Candidatus Palibaumannia cicadellinicola: one gene and its partners. The protein of the gene in region 1 binds, or shares a complex with, the protein of each later gene. Links are inferred from orthologs where the notes say so. Each region holds a gene or a part of one and is shown on either strand. Other genes may lie near its edges.

Region 1 (3,662 bases):
TGGGAGGCAAGTTTTTACTCCTGTGCTGAGCTATGCTGGAGTAGCCGGCATCATGCGCCGACGTGTATTAGGCTTATTACCAAAGCTTGGTTATTTATGTGAGGAAGTCACTACTGGCCCCGATGCGCTGAAACAAGCTGATGAGGTAATTATTACCAATGCTTTGCTGCCGATAGCACCGGTAAACTCAATCGGTTCATACTGTTACTATGAACGTACCTTATTTAATTTACTCAGCCCACAGTGCCAATGCTAATGAAATACTAAATAATTTTAACAAGCATCCATTTGCTAACATCTCTTGCAATAAAAACAGCTATCACGAAACACCATAGTCAATCCGGATAGGCCATGAATAGTAAATTTATTGTTGTCGAGGGCCTCGAGAGTACCGGCAAGACCTCAGCAATTCAACAGATAGTAGCTATCTTACATAGCTATGGTATTAACGATATAATCTCTACTCGAGAGCCAGGTGGTACTCCATTGGCAGAACAACTACGTACTCTAATAAAGCAAGGCATAGGATCTGATCCGATTACCGACTGTGCTGAGCTTTTGTTGTTATATGCCGCACGTGCACAATTGGTAGAAAGTGTTATCAAACCTGCGCTAACGCGCGGTGCCTGGGTGATTAGCGATCGACACGATCTTTCCTCTCAAGCTTACCAAGGCGGAGGCCGCGGCATAGATAAACAGGTGTTACAAACTCTACGAAATGCGGTATTAGGGAATTTTTATCCTGATTTCACACTATATCTGGATTTGCCTCCGGCAATGAGTCTAGAGCGAGCCCGCGCTCGTGGCACACCACTAGATCGAATTGAAGCTGAATCACTATCTTTCTTCCACCGTACCCGCGCGCGTTACCAGGAACTAGTAGCTAACGATTCTAGTATCGTAACTATCGATGCTGGACAGCCGCGAGAAAAATTTAGCGCCGCAATTCGCAATCAGATAGAGCAGTGGCTTAGTACCCAGGAAATACATCGATGAGATTATATCCCTGGTTAGAATCTCATTACCTTAATATTTTGACTAGTTACCAGCAGGGTAAGGGACATCATGCACTCTTACTGTATAGTCAAAAAGGTAACGGGAAGGCATTCTTATTTCAAGCATTAAGTAATTGGTTAATGTGCCTCAAACCAAATACCATCATCAATTGTGGTCAGTGCCATAGCTGCCAATTGATGAATGCAGGCAATCACCCAGATTATTATAAGATTGAGCTAGAAAAAGAACAGCAGAGCATTGGTGTAGAGACAATCCGCATCTTGATTGAAAGCTTATATAGTCACCCGCATCAGGGCGGCGCTAAGGTAGTATCGCTGTCACATATCAAGTTATTGACCAAGCAGGGAGTAAATGCACTGCTAAAAATGCTGGAAGAACCGCCAGAGGAGACTTATTTTCTACTTGGTTCCAGAGATAAGTCATGCCTGTTACCCACTTTACTGAGCCGCTGTCTTTGCTGGCAATTACCTTCTCCGGATGAAGCGCTAGGGTTAAGTTGGTTACAGCAACAGAAGGAGACTTATCCTATTTTAGCTGCTCGCACCGCGCTACGTTTATGTGGAGGTGCTCCTCTAGCGGCGCTAGCCTTACTACAACCAGCATGTTGGAACAAGAGGCAAGCATTGTGTGTAGCTATGAGAGAAGCACTACATCATCGTGATTTTTTAACTTTGCTACCTTTCCTCAATGGAAATGAGGATGTACCGCTACATTGGGTGCTTACTCTCTTGATTGATGCACTCAAATTGCAGCAAGGAGCGCAGGCTTTTTTAGTTAACGCGGATCAGCTAAATTTGATAACTGCGGTAGCAATGCACTGGACTTCACTTACCCTGCATCGTCAAGTGCAGCAATGGCTACACTGCCACCACCAGTGGTCTGAGGTTAGCGGCATTAATCGCAAATTGTTGCTGACGTACCGATTATTAAATTGGGAGTGGGATATGAGTAATCCGTATACTCACCCCTGGACTCTATAACAAAAAGGGAAAGTTATGTTTTTAATTGATTCTCATTGTCATATCGACAAACTCAATTACCATAGTTTACACCGGGATGTAACAGATGTCATGAACAAAGCTAAGATACGCGATGTACGACTCATTTTAGCGGTGTGTACCATTCTACCTAACTTTGATAACATGACAGCCTTCATTGGCCGCCGTGATGATATTTTATTTTCTTGTGGCATTCATCCCTTGAACATTAATGAACAACCCTATGACTTATTCGAACTAGGCCGTATAGCTACAAGAGAGAACGTTGTGGCGCTCGGCGAAACTGGGCTAGATTATTCTTCTAATAAGCAGGAAAATAAAGCACTGCAGCAAGAGATATTCCGTGAACATATCCGTATTGGAAACGAGCAGAACAAACCTCTGATTGTGCACACCCGGAGCGCACGCGACGATACCATTGCCATTTTACGGGAAGGAAAAGCTGAGAAATGCAGTGGGGTATTACACTGTTTTACAGATGACCGTGATACTGCTAAAGTATTGCTAGATATAGGTTTTTATATCTCTTTCTCTGGTATTATTACTTTTCGTAATGCTGAGTTATTACGTGAAACTGCACGATTTGTTCCCCTTGATCGTCTGCTAATTGAAACTGATTCTCCCTATTTAGCGCCAGTACCTTACCGTGGTAAGGAGAATCAACCAGCGTATGTGCGCGATATAGCTGAATATATGGCAACACTGAAAAACATTAAGTTAGAGAAACTAGCAGCGGCTACTACCGCGAATTTCTGTCGATTATTCCACTTAGACGAGCAACTTAATAGCTTATGATAAATAAATTTTTACCCTTTCAGGCACAATACAATGGACGAAGAAACTATTTTTAGCAAAATTATTAGCAGGAAGATGCGAACCAATATTTTGTATCAGGATGATCTGGTAACTGCCTTTCGCGACATTCACCCGAAAGCTCCTATTCACATTATTATCGTTACTAATAAGTTAATTCCAACAGTTAACGACGTGAACACTACAGATGAAATAGCGTTAGGAAGAATGTTCTCCGTGGCTGCCAAAATCGCTAAACAGGAGAGCATCAGTGATGATGGGTACCGCTTAATTATTAATTGTAACTCTCATGGTAGACAAGAAATATATCATCTCCACATGCATTTACTAGGTGGTAGACAACTAGGTCCATTAATCACTTAATTGAGATTTAACCTTATAATTATAACATCAGACTTATGATGAGGATCAATATATTTTTAATATACTACTGACTATAGCACCGCTATTAACCAATAGTATAGCCGAAGCTAAGCAAGATCTATTATCTTCTGAACTGCTACCTGGGCTTTTAACTCGCGAGCTAGTACTAATGCCACCAAAATTTAAGTATCTTGACTGGAAAGGAAGCTTTTCTCCGCTCGTTAATCATATGATATCAGCTAATGGTATCTGCGAAGACAGCCTGCTGCTGGTTAATACCATAAAAAACAGTACCAACGGTAGCCTGCAGTCTGATGAAGCTACCGCCACGCTGAGTAGCTTGATTCCTAATCATAGTAATTTTCGTGTAGTAAGAGCAGACACACTTAAAAGTGCACGCATGAAGTTGGGACTTTCTGAAAATGACAGCTTAGAATCACGTAGTAAGGCAATAGGATGGCTAGATATCTT
Region 2 (5,531 bases), 350 kb from region 1 along the record:
ACTCTACCAGACGTTGACGTACTGTGTCTTCCTGGTCATCTTGACGTATTTTGAGGGCTTCGCCAGTAACATCATCCTTGCCCTCTTGTTGCGGTGGATTAAATTTTACATGATAAATGCGTCCAGACGGTCCATGAACCATACGACCGACAATACGGTTTATAAGTAAGGTATCTGGTACAATAAAAGCAAGTACAACATCTATTTTAATACCAGCTACTTTCATTGCCTCTGCTTGAGTAATGGTACGAGGAAAACCATCTAGTAAAAATCCCTTATGGCAGTCCTTATGTAGAATTCTTTTTTTGACTAGCTTTATAACTAGTTGATCTGTTACTAATCTTCCTGTATCGATAATTGCTTTGACTGTTTTTCCTAACGTAGATCTCTTTTTTACTGCCGCGCGTAACATAGCGCCTGTGGAAATATGCGGAATTCCGTACTGTTTCATAAGAAATTGTGCTTGAGTACCTTTACCAGCGCCAGGAGCGCCAAGAAGAATAATACGCATTACGTTAGTCTCTTTATCGAATTATCGAAGTTATACGATCCAACAAAAACGATAGCATCTCTTCCTATCTTCCTATTGAATTACCTCGTTTGGTATAGTGTTTAGTAACTGATTCATACGGCGAATAAATTTATTAGGATCTTCTAATGTGCCACTTTCAACAAATAAAGCTTCATCTAGTAGTAGCTCTATCCATTCGCTAAATGCTATTTCATCGCTTATATTTGCTACACGTTTAACTAGTGGGTGTTCTGGATTTAGCTCAAAGATATACTGAATTTCAGGTTTCGTCTGCCCTGCTGCAACGATGAGTTTAGCCATATGTGTTGTCATATCATTAGAGTCTATAGTTACAATAGCTGGTGTATCAGTTAAACGATATGTTAACCGTACCTCTTTAATTCTATTACCGAGATAACTTTTTACTCGCTCGACAAATGGCTTTAAAGCTTTTTCTATCTCTTTCTGTTCCGTTGTTTCTTCATAAGCAAATTCATCGAATGTTAAATCAGCTTTACTTACCAACTGGAATGACTTACCGTTAAATTCCGTTAAATAATTCATCATCCATCCATCAATACGATCAAAAAGTAATAAAACTTCAATACCTTTTTTTTGCAGCAATTCTAGATGTGGACTACTTTTTGCGGCAGCGTAACTATCAGCGGTGATGTAGTAAATCTTCTCCTGCTTTTCTACTATGCGGCTAACATACTCATCGAGTGATACAGTTTGCACTGGACTATTACTATAGGTTGAAGCAAAACGAAGTAGTCTAGCTATCGTTTCGTTATTTGCTGGATCTTCTGCTGGCCCTTCTTTTAGTACTAGGCCAAAATTATGCCAGAAAGACTGGTACTGTTCGCTATTTTCTTTAGCTAATTTTTCTAGCATCAACAGTACACGTTTAGTCATCGCGCTCTTTAAGCCCTGAGTTACTCGGCTATTTTGCAGAATTTCACGTGAAATATTCAGCGGTAAATCATTGCAATCTATAATCCCTTTTATAAAACGTAGGTAGTTTGGTATAAAATATGATGCATCATCCATAATCAGTACGCGCTTCACATAAAGTTTCAGACCGTATTTCTGATCACGATTCCAAATATTCCAGGGAGCATTAGTTGGAATATACAATAAGCAAGTGTACTCTTGTTTTCCTTCAACCCTATTGTGGCTCCAGCTGAGTGGGTCGTTACAATCATGAGATAGATGTTTATAAAAATCTTTATATTCTTCATCAGTTATATTGACTTTATTACGAGTCCATAATGCCTGAGCTTTATTAATTTTTTCCCAATTGATGCTCTTTTCTTCTTGCTTAGTATTTATTGCTATCTCAATGGGCAAAGAAATATGATCGGAATACTTTCCAATTATGTTTTTGATTCGCCAGTCATCAAGAAATTCCTCTTCACCTTTACGTAGATATAAAGTAATTTCCGTTCCACGCTCTGGCCGATGAATAGAAGCGATGATATAGTCTCCTTCACCTGTTGACTCCCAGTAAACTCCTTCTTCAGCAGAAGCACCAGCTGCACGGGTATGTACTGTGACTTTTTCAGCGACAATAAATGCAGAATAAAAACCAACACCAAATTGACCGATTAACTGACTATCTTTAATGTGGTCTGTACCCATTGATTCAAGAAAAGCTTTGGTACCAGATTTAGCAATCGTGCCTAAATTCTCGATCACTTCATCGCGACGCATTCCTATGCCATTATCGATCAACGTAACGGTACGTTTATCTTTGTTACACACTAGGCGTACGTGTAGTTCTCCATTTCCTTCATACAGATTAGGCTGTGCAAGAGCACGGAAGCGTAATTTATCCGCAGCATCTGAAGCATTAGAAATTAGTTCTCGTAGGAAAATTTCTTTGTTAGAGTAAAGTGAGTTAATCATTAGATGAAGTAACTGCTTCACTTCTGATTGAAATCCACGGGTTTCTTTTTTTGTCATACTCATAAATTACTACCAAATAAATAGGTTGAAATGATGAAAACATGGGGATCAGTACCGAGTCTTTCAAGCAGAAACATAAAAAAGAACAGCGAATGTGATCGTCATATTAGATTAAATCTAGTTTGAGTATTACGTACCAAGATCTCCGCACATTTAATTAAGTGAGCAATAGCATAAGCATGGATCATATCTATAATCAATTAAGTTATCTATTTTTTCTTTTCATTTAACTACGCGGAAAATCTGATAAGCCGATTGCTGCTGAAAGCATCATAATGCAATATTAAAACCAAGCGGAAGCTGCATGCTACTAGATACAGATGTCATTTTTTCTTTTTGAGTTTCAGTGATGCGACGAGTTGCATCATTGAATGCCGCAGCTATTAAGTCTTCTAGCATATCCTTATCATCTTCTAGTAAACTTTGATCAACTTCTACACGACGACAATTATGAGTGCCGTTGATAGTGACTTTAACTAAGCCAGCACCGGACTCTCCAATAACTTCTAGCTGAGCAATTTCTTCTTGTATCTGTTGCATTTTTTGCTGGATTTGCTGGGCTTGCTTCATTAGGTCATTAATACCGCTTTTACTAAACATAGTGTTATCTCTCTCTTGAGTAGGGCTGCTTCTGCTACGATAAATAGTCATACATATATTAAGTTAAATAGGCTCTATACTGTCTTCATCTAACTGAGCATCTAAAATATGCTGCATCATTTGAATATGTCTATCAGTAGTAATGGCTTCCCGTGCTTGTATCAGTTTTTCTTCATAAATAGCTTGTCTCAACTCTAGTGGCGTTTTAACCTCAAGATTATCATCTTCCAGTATGGTTAATTCAATCTGTGTACCTAAATCTACGCTCAAAGCGTTACGTAACGTATTATGAGCGTCCACAGATTTAAGATAGCGCCGGGACGAACGCAGATGCAGGCATATCTTTCCAGGCGCAATATTCTCCTGCCACGCATTGAGTGCTAGTTGCTGTACGATTTTAGGTAGCGACAAACGTTGCACCTGCGCCGACCAAGGGTCTCGCTTGATAGATTCTTGAATTAACTTAGCTACTAACTCCAGGGGTTTGGTGTCGTTATTTTTTCGTAATGTACAATCTTTTGCATTATGACGCTGATCTAGATACTCGTAGACTGAAGTTCGGCGCTCTAGTGTGTTACTAGAGACCGATTGACTATGATTTGATTTGTGTCTCTCTTGGTGTTGTAGCAAAGCTGTGCGCGCCTGCAAACATTTAGCGCTCATATCGTCATTTTCTATCTTTTCTGCTATATCCATATCCATTCGTCTGGTATCACATATTGTAGTTAAGCCTGATAAAGTGTGATCAAATGGGGATTGATTAATTATTTTTTCTACACTAGCAGAAGTATCGTGCACAGACGATAGAGTTTTGTTCGGATGAAAAGCTAGTGCGCGCAACATAGTCATTTCTACCCCCATGCGGCTATCTGGTGCATAGGGTAACTCTTTACGGCCGATTAGCAGAGTCTGGTAATAAAGCTGTAGATCTTCTGGTGTAATACGTCGTGCTAAATTACGTAGGCGAGGTAACAAGTGGTCCATTTGATTATCGTAGTTTAATTGCTCAGATCGTAGTTGACCCATAGCAATACGGTGTAGTAGAGATAACATCTCTACTAATAAGTTTTCCCAGTTGATGCTACGTACCGCACATTGTGCTAGTTCTTCCATCATAGTTTTGCTATTAGCATTAACTAGCGCTTCTATTAATGTTAGTGACTGCTCTGTATTCATATGACCAAGCATGATACTAACCGCTTCCCAACTAACAATTCCCTGCCCCATAATAATAGCTTGATCGGTCAGGCTTAATGCATCACGCATGCTACCATCAGCTGCGCGGGCTAATAGTTCCAACGCACGTTGCTCAGCATAAATATGCTCATTCTGTAAGATATGTATCAGCTGGTTACTAATTTGGCTAACATTAAGCGCCTTAAGATGAAACTGCAAGCAGCGGGATAGAATAGTCATGGGTATCTTCTGCGGATCAGTAGTTGCTAACAGAAATTTAACATGCGCAGGCGGTTCTTCTAGCGTCTTTAAAAGTGCGTTAAAACTATAACGAGACAGCATGTGCACTTCGTCGATTAAATAAACCTTGAAGCGTCCGTGAGTTGGTGCGTATTGGACATTATCCAAAAGTTCGCGGGTATCTTCTACTTTGGTCCGTGAAGCAGCATCAATCTCTATCAAATCTACAAAACAGCTTTGTGCAATTTCACTGCAATTTTTACACTGACAGCATGGTATAGTAGTTATACCTTTTTCACAATTTAGCCCTTTAGCCAACAAGCGGGCAATAGTAGTTTTGCCCACACCGCGGGTCCCAGATAATAAATATGCGTGATGAATTCTATCCAATAACAAGCCGTTAGTAAGTGCTGTTAGAACATGTTTCTGACCAACTACATCGGCAAAAGTTTGTGGACGCCACTTACGGGCAAGTACCTTATAGCTCATTGTTTATATTTGCTAAATAAATATATTGTTCATCCTAACACAGCTAGACACTACCGCGCGATGCGCGATATGATTATCAACCAGTAAAAAACTAGTTGAAATATAGAATAATAATTCATTGATCTGATCTATTTTCTTTTAAAATACTAAATAATCCGAGCGCTAATAATATGCGTAATGACCATTGTTTCTGGTGACAATGGCTAACATTAAGTTTTCACTCACAATCCCAATTGGCTATGGTGCAAATGGCAGAAAAGCAGTTACTTCTAGTAGATGGTTCATTTTATCTTTACCGTGCTTATCATGCCTTTCCGCCGTTGACCAATCACGCTGGTGAACCAACTGGAGCAATATACGGCGTAGTGAATATGCTTAAGAGCCTATTAATGCAATACCGTACTAGCCAGATAGCAGTTGTATTTGATGCCTATGGAAAAACTTTTCGCGATGAACTATTCGAACATTATAAATCCCACCGTCCTATAATGCCAAACGATCTATGTTGCCAGATTAGTCCGTTATATGAAATAGTTAGAGCAATGGG
Region 3 (5,511 bases), 210 kb from region 1 along the record:
ATAAACGAAAAAAATAAGCATAAAACCTCCCGCCATCACTCGGCCAAAAGTATTCTGCGCACTAGCGGCAATTACTATACCGCGGATAATCACGCTCAGATAGAGCATCAGCAGTACTAGAACGCCTAGGAATCCCAACTCTTCGCCTAATACCGCAAAGATAAAGTCGGTGTGACGCTCCGGTAAGAACTCTAGCTGTGATTGTGTACCATGCAGCCAACCTTTACCGTTTAGACCACCAGATCCAATTGCTATTTTCGACTGAATAATATGATAGCCGGCCCCAAGAGGATCGGTTTCAGGATCTAATAGCATTATTATCCTGTTTCGTTGATAATCGTGCATGAGGAAAAACCAAAGCACCGGGATAAAAGCAAAGACGAGCAATCCAGCAACTGCGATTAATTTACAACTAATACCAGAAAGAAATAGCACAAATAGACCTGATGCGCCGATTAAGATCGCGGTGCCTAAGTCAGGTTGCGCCGCTACTAGCAGAGTAGGGATAAAAATCAGCATCAAAGCAATGGCAGTATTCTTCAAAGATGGTGGATAACTATCTCGGTTAATGAAACGCGCTACCATTAATGGTACAGTTACTTTCGCGATTTCCGACGGCTGAAAACGTACCAAGCTTAAATCTAACCAGCGTTGGGCACCTTTACGAATTTGCCCGAAGACGTCTACTAGTACTAGTAGCAATAGGCATAACATGTACAAATATGGCGCCCATCCTTCATAAACTCGCGGTGGTACCTGCGCTAAAACTAGCATCACCAACAGGCCTATGATAATCTGAACCATCTTGCCTTCCATTATGCCTATATCCTGACCGCTGGCGCTCCATATCACAAAGGCGCTGTAGAGTAGTAGCAGTGTGATGAAAAATAACAACATCACATCGATATGTAGTTTATTTAATAGTATACTTTGTGGGGAATGATTAGTCATTGTCATTTAATCATGTGTCTTCTCATCTAGCAGCATGTAGTCTAAAATTTTCCTAGTAATGGTGCCTACCGCCGGACCTACTCCGCCATTTTCTAACAACACAACTACACAGACCGTTGGTTGATCGTATGGGGCGAATGCTGTCATCAATTTATGATCGCGTAGCCGTTCGGCTATCTTATGAACATTATAAGTTTCATTCGCTTTTAGGCTATAGACTTGAGCGGTACCTGATTTCGCAGCAGTCTTATAAGGTGCATCGGAAAAACTTTGCCGTGCTGTGCCGTTGGGGCGGTTAGCAACACCGTACATGCCGTCTTTAGCAATTTCCCAAAATTCCGAATTCGGATCTCCAATTTGGCTATTATTATGTTGGTGATATTGTACGAGCTGACCATTTTCCCGTGTACCAAATAGTAAATGTGGTGTACCGACGGCACCGTTATTAATGAGCGTCATCAGTGCTTTTGACATTTGTACCGGTGTAGCAGTCCAATATCCTTGGCCGATGCCAACTGAAATAGTATCCCCCTGATACCAAGGTTTATTGAAACGATTCATTTTCCAATGACGCGTAGGCATCACGCCAGCACGCTCCTCAGAAAGATCAATTCCAGTATTCTGACCATAGCCAAATTTTATCATCCACTCTGATAATCGATCAATTCCCATATCATAGGCAACCTGATAAAAGAAAGTATCTGCTGATTCCTCAAGAGCCTTGGTTACGTTAAGCCTACCGTGCCCCCAACGTTTCCAATCTCGATAACGTTTTTCTGAGCCTGGTAATTTCCACCAACCAGGATCAAATAGCGAGAAATGTTTCTCGAGAACTCCTAAGGTTAATGCAGACACTACAATATAAGGTTTAACAGTGGACGCAGGGGGATATACTCCCTGGGTCGCGCGGTTTATTAGTGGATAATTTTCATCCTTTAGTAGATTATGATAATCTTGACTGGAAATACCTTCTACAAAAAGATTAGGATCGAAACTGGGGTTCGATACTAATGCTCGGATACCACTGTCTCGCGGATCTACAACTACTACTGCAGCACGGCTACCAGCTAATAGTTTTTGAATATACTGTTGTAGGCTTAAATCTAACGTAAGATAGATGTCTTTGCCAGCCTGTGGTGGCTGCTGATGTAGTTGGCGAATAACGCGGCCGCGGTTGTTTACTTCTACCTCTTCATAGCCTGTTTTTCCGTGTAGGGTGCTTTCATAGTAACGTTCAATACCTAGTTTTCCGATATCGTGCGTTGCTGCATAATTGGCTATTATGCCCCTTTTTTCTAGCTGTGCTATATCGTAGTCGTTAATTTTGGCAACATATCCTATAACATGGGTTAAAGCTGAGCAGTAAGGGTAATAACGACGCTGGTATTCTTTAATCTCAACGCCAGGAAAACGGAATTGGTTCACAGCAAAACGTGCCTGCTGTACATCAGTGAGATTTGACTTTAGTAGTAATGAAGTAAAATTTCGTGAACGTTTACGCTCTTTTTCGAAATGGGCTATATCGTTATTAGTTAGATCTACAATAGAACTCAGATCTTCGAGAGTTTGTTTTAAATTATCTACTTTTTCTACTACCAGTTCTAGCTGATAAATAGTGCGGTTCAACGCTAGTGGTGTACCGTTGCGATCATAAATTATTCCTCTACTCGGCGTGAGAGGTACCAGCTTAATACGGTTTTCATTAGAGCGGGTGCGGTAATCTTCAAAGTTAGTGACTTGCAGAGAATATAAATTCAAGATAAGCACACCGCTGAGCAGCAAAATACCGGTAAACGCTACTAGTACACGGCGCACAAACAGCGCTAATTCAGCTGAATAGTCGCGAAATGGGTTACGTATTATTTTCATTTCGTAAAATTGACGATAACTATCGCATTATCTAATAATAATTAATTGTATTATTCATACTTGCTAAAAATTATGCTTTATAGCGTAGTGCGCACACTAGCGGTATAAACCTTGCTCGTCAATATAACCTTGTACCGAAGGCGTTAATAAATCATAGCAGGGTAGAATGGCATGTAGGCGTCCGCGAATATCACTAGCTGAAATTGCTAATTCTGGTGTTGCAGCGCAATATACAAGCCCCGCAGGTTGGTGGTGTAGCGCAGTAGGATCATCTGTTAAACGATTTTCCATCCAGTTATAACCATGTTGGTAACCAGGTCGTGCGCAAACTAGAATATGGCACAGCTCTAATAATTCTTTACTTCGGTGCCACTGTGGCAGTGTTAATAGAGAATCTTGACCAATAATTAAACCTAGTGGTGCCATAGGACCGTACTCCCTACGTATAGCTTGAAATGTTTCCACAGTCCAAGATGGCGTGGCGCGACGCAATTCACGTTCATCAATAATAAAAAGCTCACCAGGTGTGTCGGCAATAGCTAGTCGTGTCATCATTAGTCGTTGCTGAGGGGTTGCTTGTGGTGGTGGACGGTGTAGTGGAATATGATTCGGTAAAAGGATAACGCGTTGTAAATTTACTAACTGTGCTAACGCTATCACCGGCTGTAAATGGCCATGATGAATAGGGTCGAAGGTTCCGCCGTAGAAGGCTGTCAAGAATCTTTCAGACATCTATCATCGCGGTAGGAAAAAGCGTATTACTACATAATAGTTGTCCTAAGGCATTGATATCAGCCCAGACATAATCACTATAATCCTGCTTAACCGTGAGTTCTATCTTTAGCATGAGTGCTATTGCCTGATAGAGTTGTTGTACGCTAAGACGCTGTAGCGCCTGCATGAGCAACGGTCTGCGATTTTGCCAAATTTTATGCTGGTCGAACAATATACGCGCAGGCGTGTAGGCCATATGACGTTTGAGGGTAAGTAGTAGAAAAATATCTCGCTGGATATAGCGCAGGAGTATCACTGGTTCCCTAGCTTCTAGCCTCAATTGCTGTAGGATATGACTCGTACGTTTACTGTTGCCAGACAGTACCGCATTTATCCAATGAAACGGAGTAAAGTAAGAGGTATCGGTTACTGCCTCTTCTACCAACGGTAGAGTTAGTATGCCATCAGGATGAATTAGCTTTAGGCGCTCAAGTGCCTGGACCAGAGCAGGTAAATTACCTTCATAGCAATAACACAACAACTTACAAGCAGCATCATCTAGCGACAAATGCATGTTTTTAGCACGGTTCTTCACCCAGCATGGTAATTGTGCTGGGTCAGGCGTCGTGCAGTCAACCAGCACCGCATTATTGCTACTCAATGCTTTGAACCAGAAACTATTTTCTTGAGCACGAGTTAGTTTTTGGCCACGCAAAATTAATAGGAAATCTGGATGTAACAGCGACACCAGTATGGCTAGTTTTTTCTCGATAGTTGCAGTTACACCGTTTTCCGGTAGTCTCAGCAATAAAGTCTGGCGGTGGGCAAATAGGCTTAGTACTTGACTCAGGCTGAAGATGGTATCCCAATCAGTGACATCTTCTAATGAGACGCGGAAATGTTCATTAAACTTAAGAAGCTGCGCCTTAGCTTGAATACTGTCTTCGCTCTCTTGTAGTAATAAGAGATCATTCCCAAGGAGTAAATAGCAAGGACGCAAATGATTTTGTAGTTGCGTCCTGAGCTGTTCCGGATAAATCCGGATCATCGCGTTGCCGAGACCACCATCAGCTGTGGCAACAAGATCTTGGCCAAAGCATCATCAGTAGTATACACATGTTGCAGCACTAACAAAAGTTGATGCACCAGCTGCTGCGAAGCCTGTTGGTGCATCTCCTGGCGAATCATATCTTCTTCCTCGTTTTTAGCTAGTGCCATTAGCGGATTATCAAATAAAGTACGGTAGACCTTAATATTAATGGGATAATAATCCTTGTTGGGCATGAAGAACTTTATTTGGTATCCTGCCGTTTTACCATCTTGGAATACCGAGATGGTCACTTTACTTTCCGATGAATTAAGAATGTACAGTGATGGCATAGCTGGGCTATTAGTATCGTCGTGGATAGTAATATCATTTATATGCAACTATGTGAATTGGTATTCTACGTAAATGATAGCAACAGCTAGTAGTCAAAATCACTGCTAAACCTAGCATCGGTGCAAAAGTGAGGTATCGTATACCGCCTTCTTCTATTAACCTAACCTACTACTAGGTTTATCAGTTTTCCAGGAATATAAATTACTTTATGTACTTTAGTATCTTCTAGATATTTAGCAACCGATTTTTCTCTAGAGGCACGTTCCAGTACAAATACTTCGTCGGCATCAGCGGGCACGGTAATTCTACTGCGCCGTTTACCATTTATCTGAATTACTATTAATTGAGCGTCCTCCACCAGCGCTGATTTGTCCACTATGGGCCATGGGGCATTATCAATGTTTCCTTCTCCGCTCAGTGCCTGCCATAGCGTGAAGCAAACATGAGGAGTAAATGGATACAACATACGCACTACCGCAAGTAGAGCTTCCTGCAACAGAGCGCGGTCTTGTGTACTATCCTGCGATGCGTGTACCAATTTATTTATGATCTCCATAATTGCGGCAATAGCAGTATTAAAAGTTTGGCGGCGGCCG

What was found. Proteins that work in one complex are often made in the same cells at the same time.
Region 2: the proteins of holB (region 1) and dnaX are in contact, whole or in part, in a cryo-EM structure (PDB 8GIZ), measured with the Escherichia coli proteins. The link is inferred for Candidatus Palibaumannia cicadellinicola from one-to-one orthologs.
Region 3: the proteins of holB (region 1) and holA are in contact, whole or in part, in a cryo-EM structure (PDB 8GIZ), measured with the Escherichia coli proteins. The link is inferred for Candidatus Palibaumannia cicadellinicola from one-to-one orthologs.

The regions. Positions count from the first base shown.
Region 1 is NZ_CP008985.1:494,037-497,698, reverse strand. Bases 1-2,994 are described here. They hold holB (DNA polymerase III subunit delta'), read left to right. Parts: upstream 1-992; coding sequence 993-1,997; downstream 1,998-2,994. Other genes in these bases: IM45_RS03795 (HIT domain-containing protein), read left to right, coding at 2,844-2,994; IM45_RS02390 (metal-dependent hydrolase), read left to right, coding at 2,013-2,810; tmk (dTMP kinase), read left to right, coding at 352-996; pabC (aminodeoxychorismate lyase), read left to right, coding at 1-256. Also shown: more of IM45_RS03795, read left to right, coding at 2,995-3,191. UniProt on the Escherichia coli protein: Part of the beta sliding clamp loading complex, which hydrolyzes ATP to load the beta clamp onto primed DNA to form the DNA replication pre-initiation complex.
Region 2 is NZ_CP008985.1:143,588-149,118, reverse strand. What follows is about bases 2,564-5,531. They hold dnaX (DNA polymerase III subunit gamma/tau), read right to left. Parts: upstream 4,985-5,531; coding sequence 3,143-4,984; downstream 2,564-3,142. Other genes in these bases: polA (DNA polymerase I), read left to right, coding at 5,224-5,531; IM45_RS00655 (YbaB/EbfC family nucleoid-associated protein), read right to left, coding at 2,750-3,079. In the rest of the region: adk (adenylate kinase), read right to left, coding at 1-511; molecular chaperone HtpG, read right to left, coding at 584-2,482. UniProt on the Escherichia coli protein: Part of the beta sliding clamp loading complex, which hydrolyzes ATP to load the beta clamp onto primed DNA to form the DNA replication pre-initiation complex.
Region 3 is NZ_CP008985.1:287,536-293,046, reverse strand. What follows is about bases 2,564-5,511. They hold holA (DNA polymerase III subunit delta), read right to left. Parts: upstream 4,583-5,511; coding sequence 3,545-4,582; downstream 2,564-3,544. Other genes in these bases: leuS (leucine--tRNA ligase), read right to left, coding at 5,076-5,511; lptE (LPS assembly lipoprotein LptE), read right to left, coding at 4,579-4,962; nadD (nicotinate-nucleotide adenylyltransferase), read right to left, coding at 2,917-3,552; mrdA (peptidoglycan DD-transpeptidase MrdA), read right to left, coding at 2,564-2,820. In the rest of the region: peptidoglycan glycosyltransferase MrdB, read right to left, coding at 1-951; more of mrdA, read right to left, coding at 958-2,563. UniProt on the Escherichia coli protein: Part of the beta sliding clamp loading complex, which hydrolyzes ATP to load the beta clamp onto primed DNA to form the DNA replication pre-initiation complex.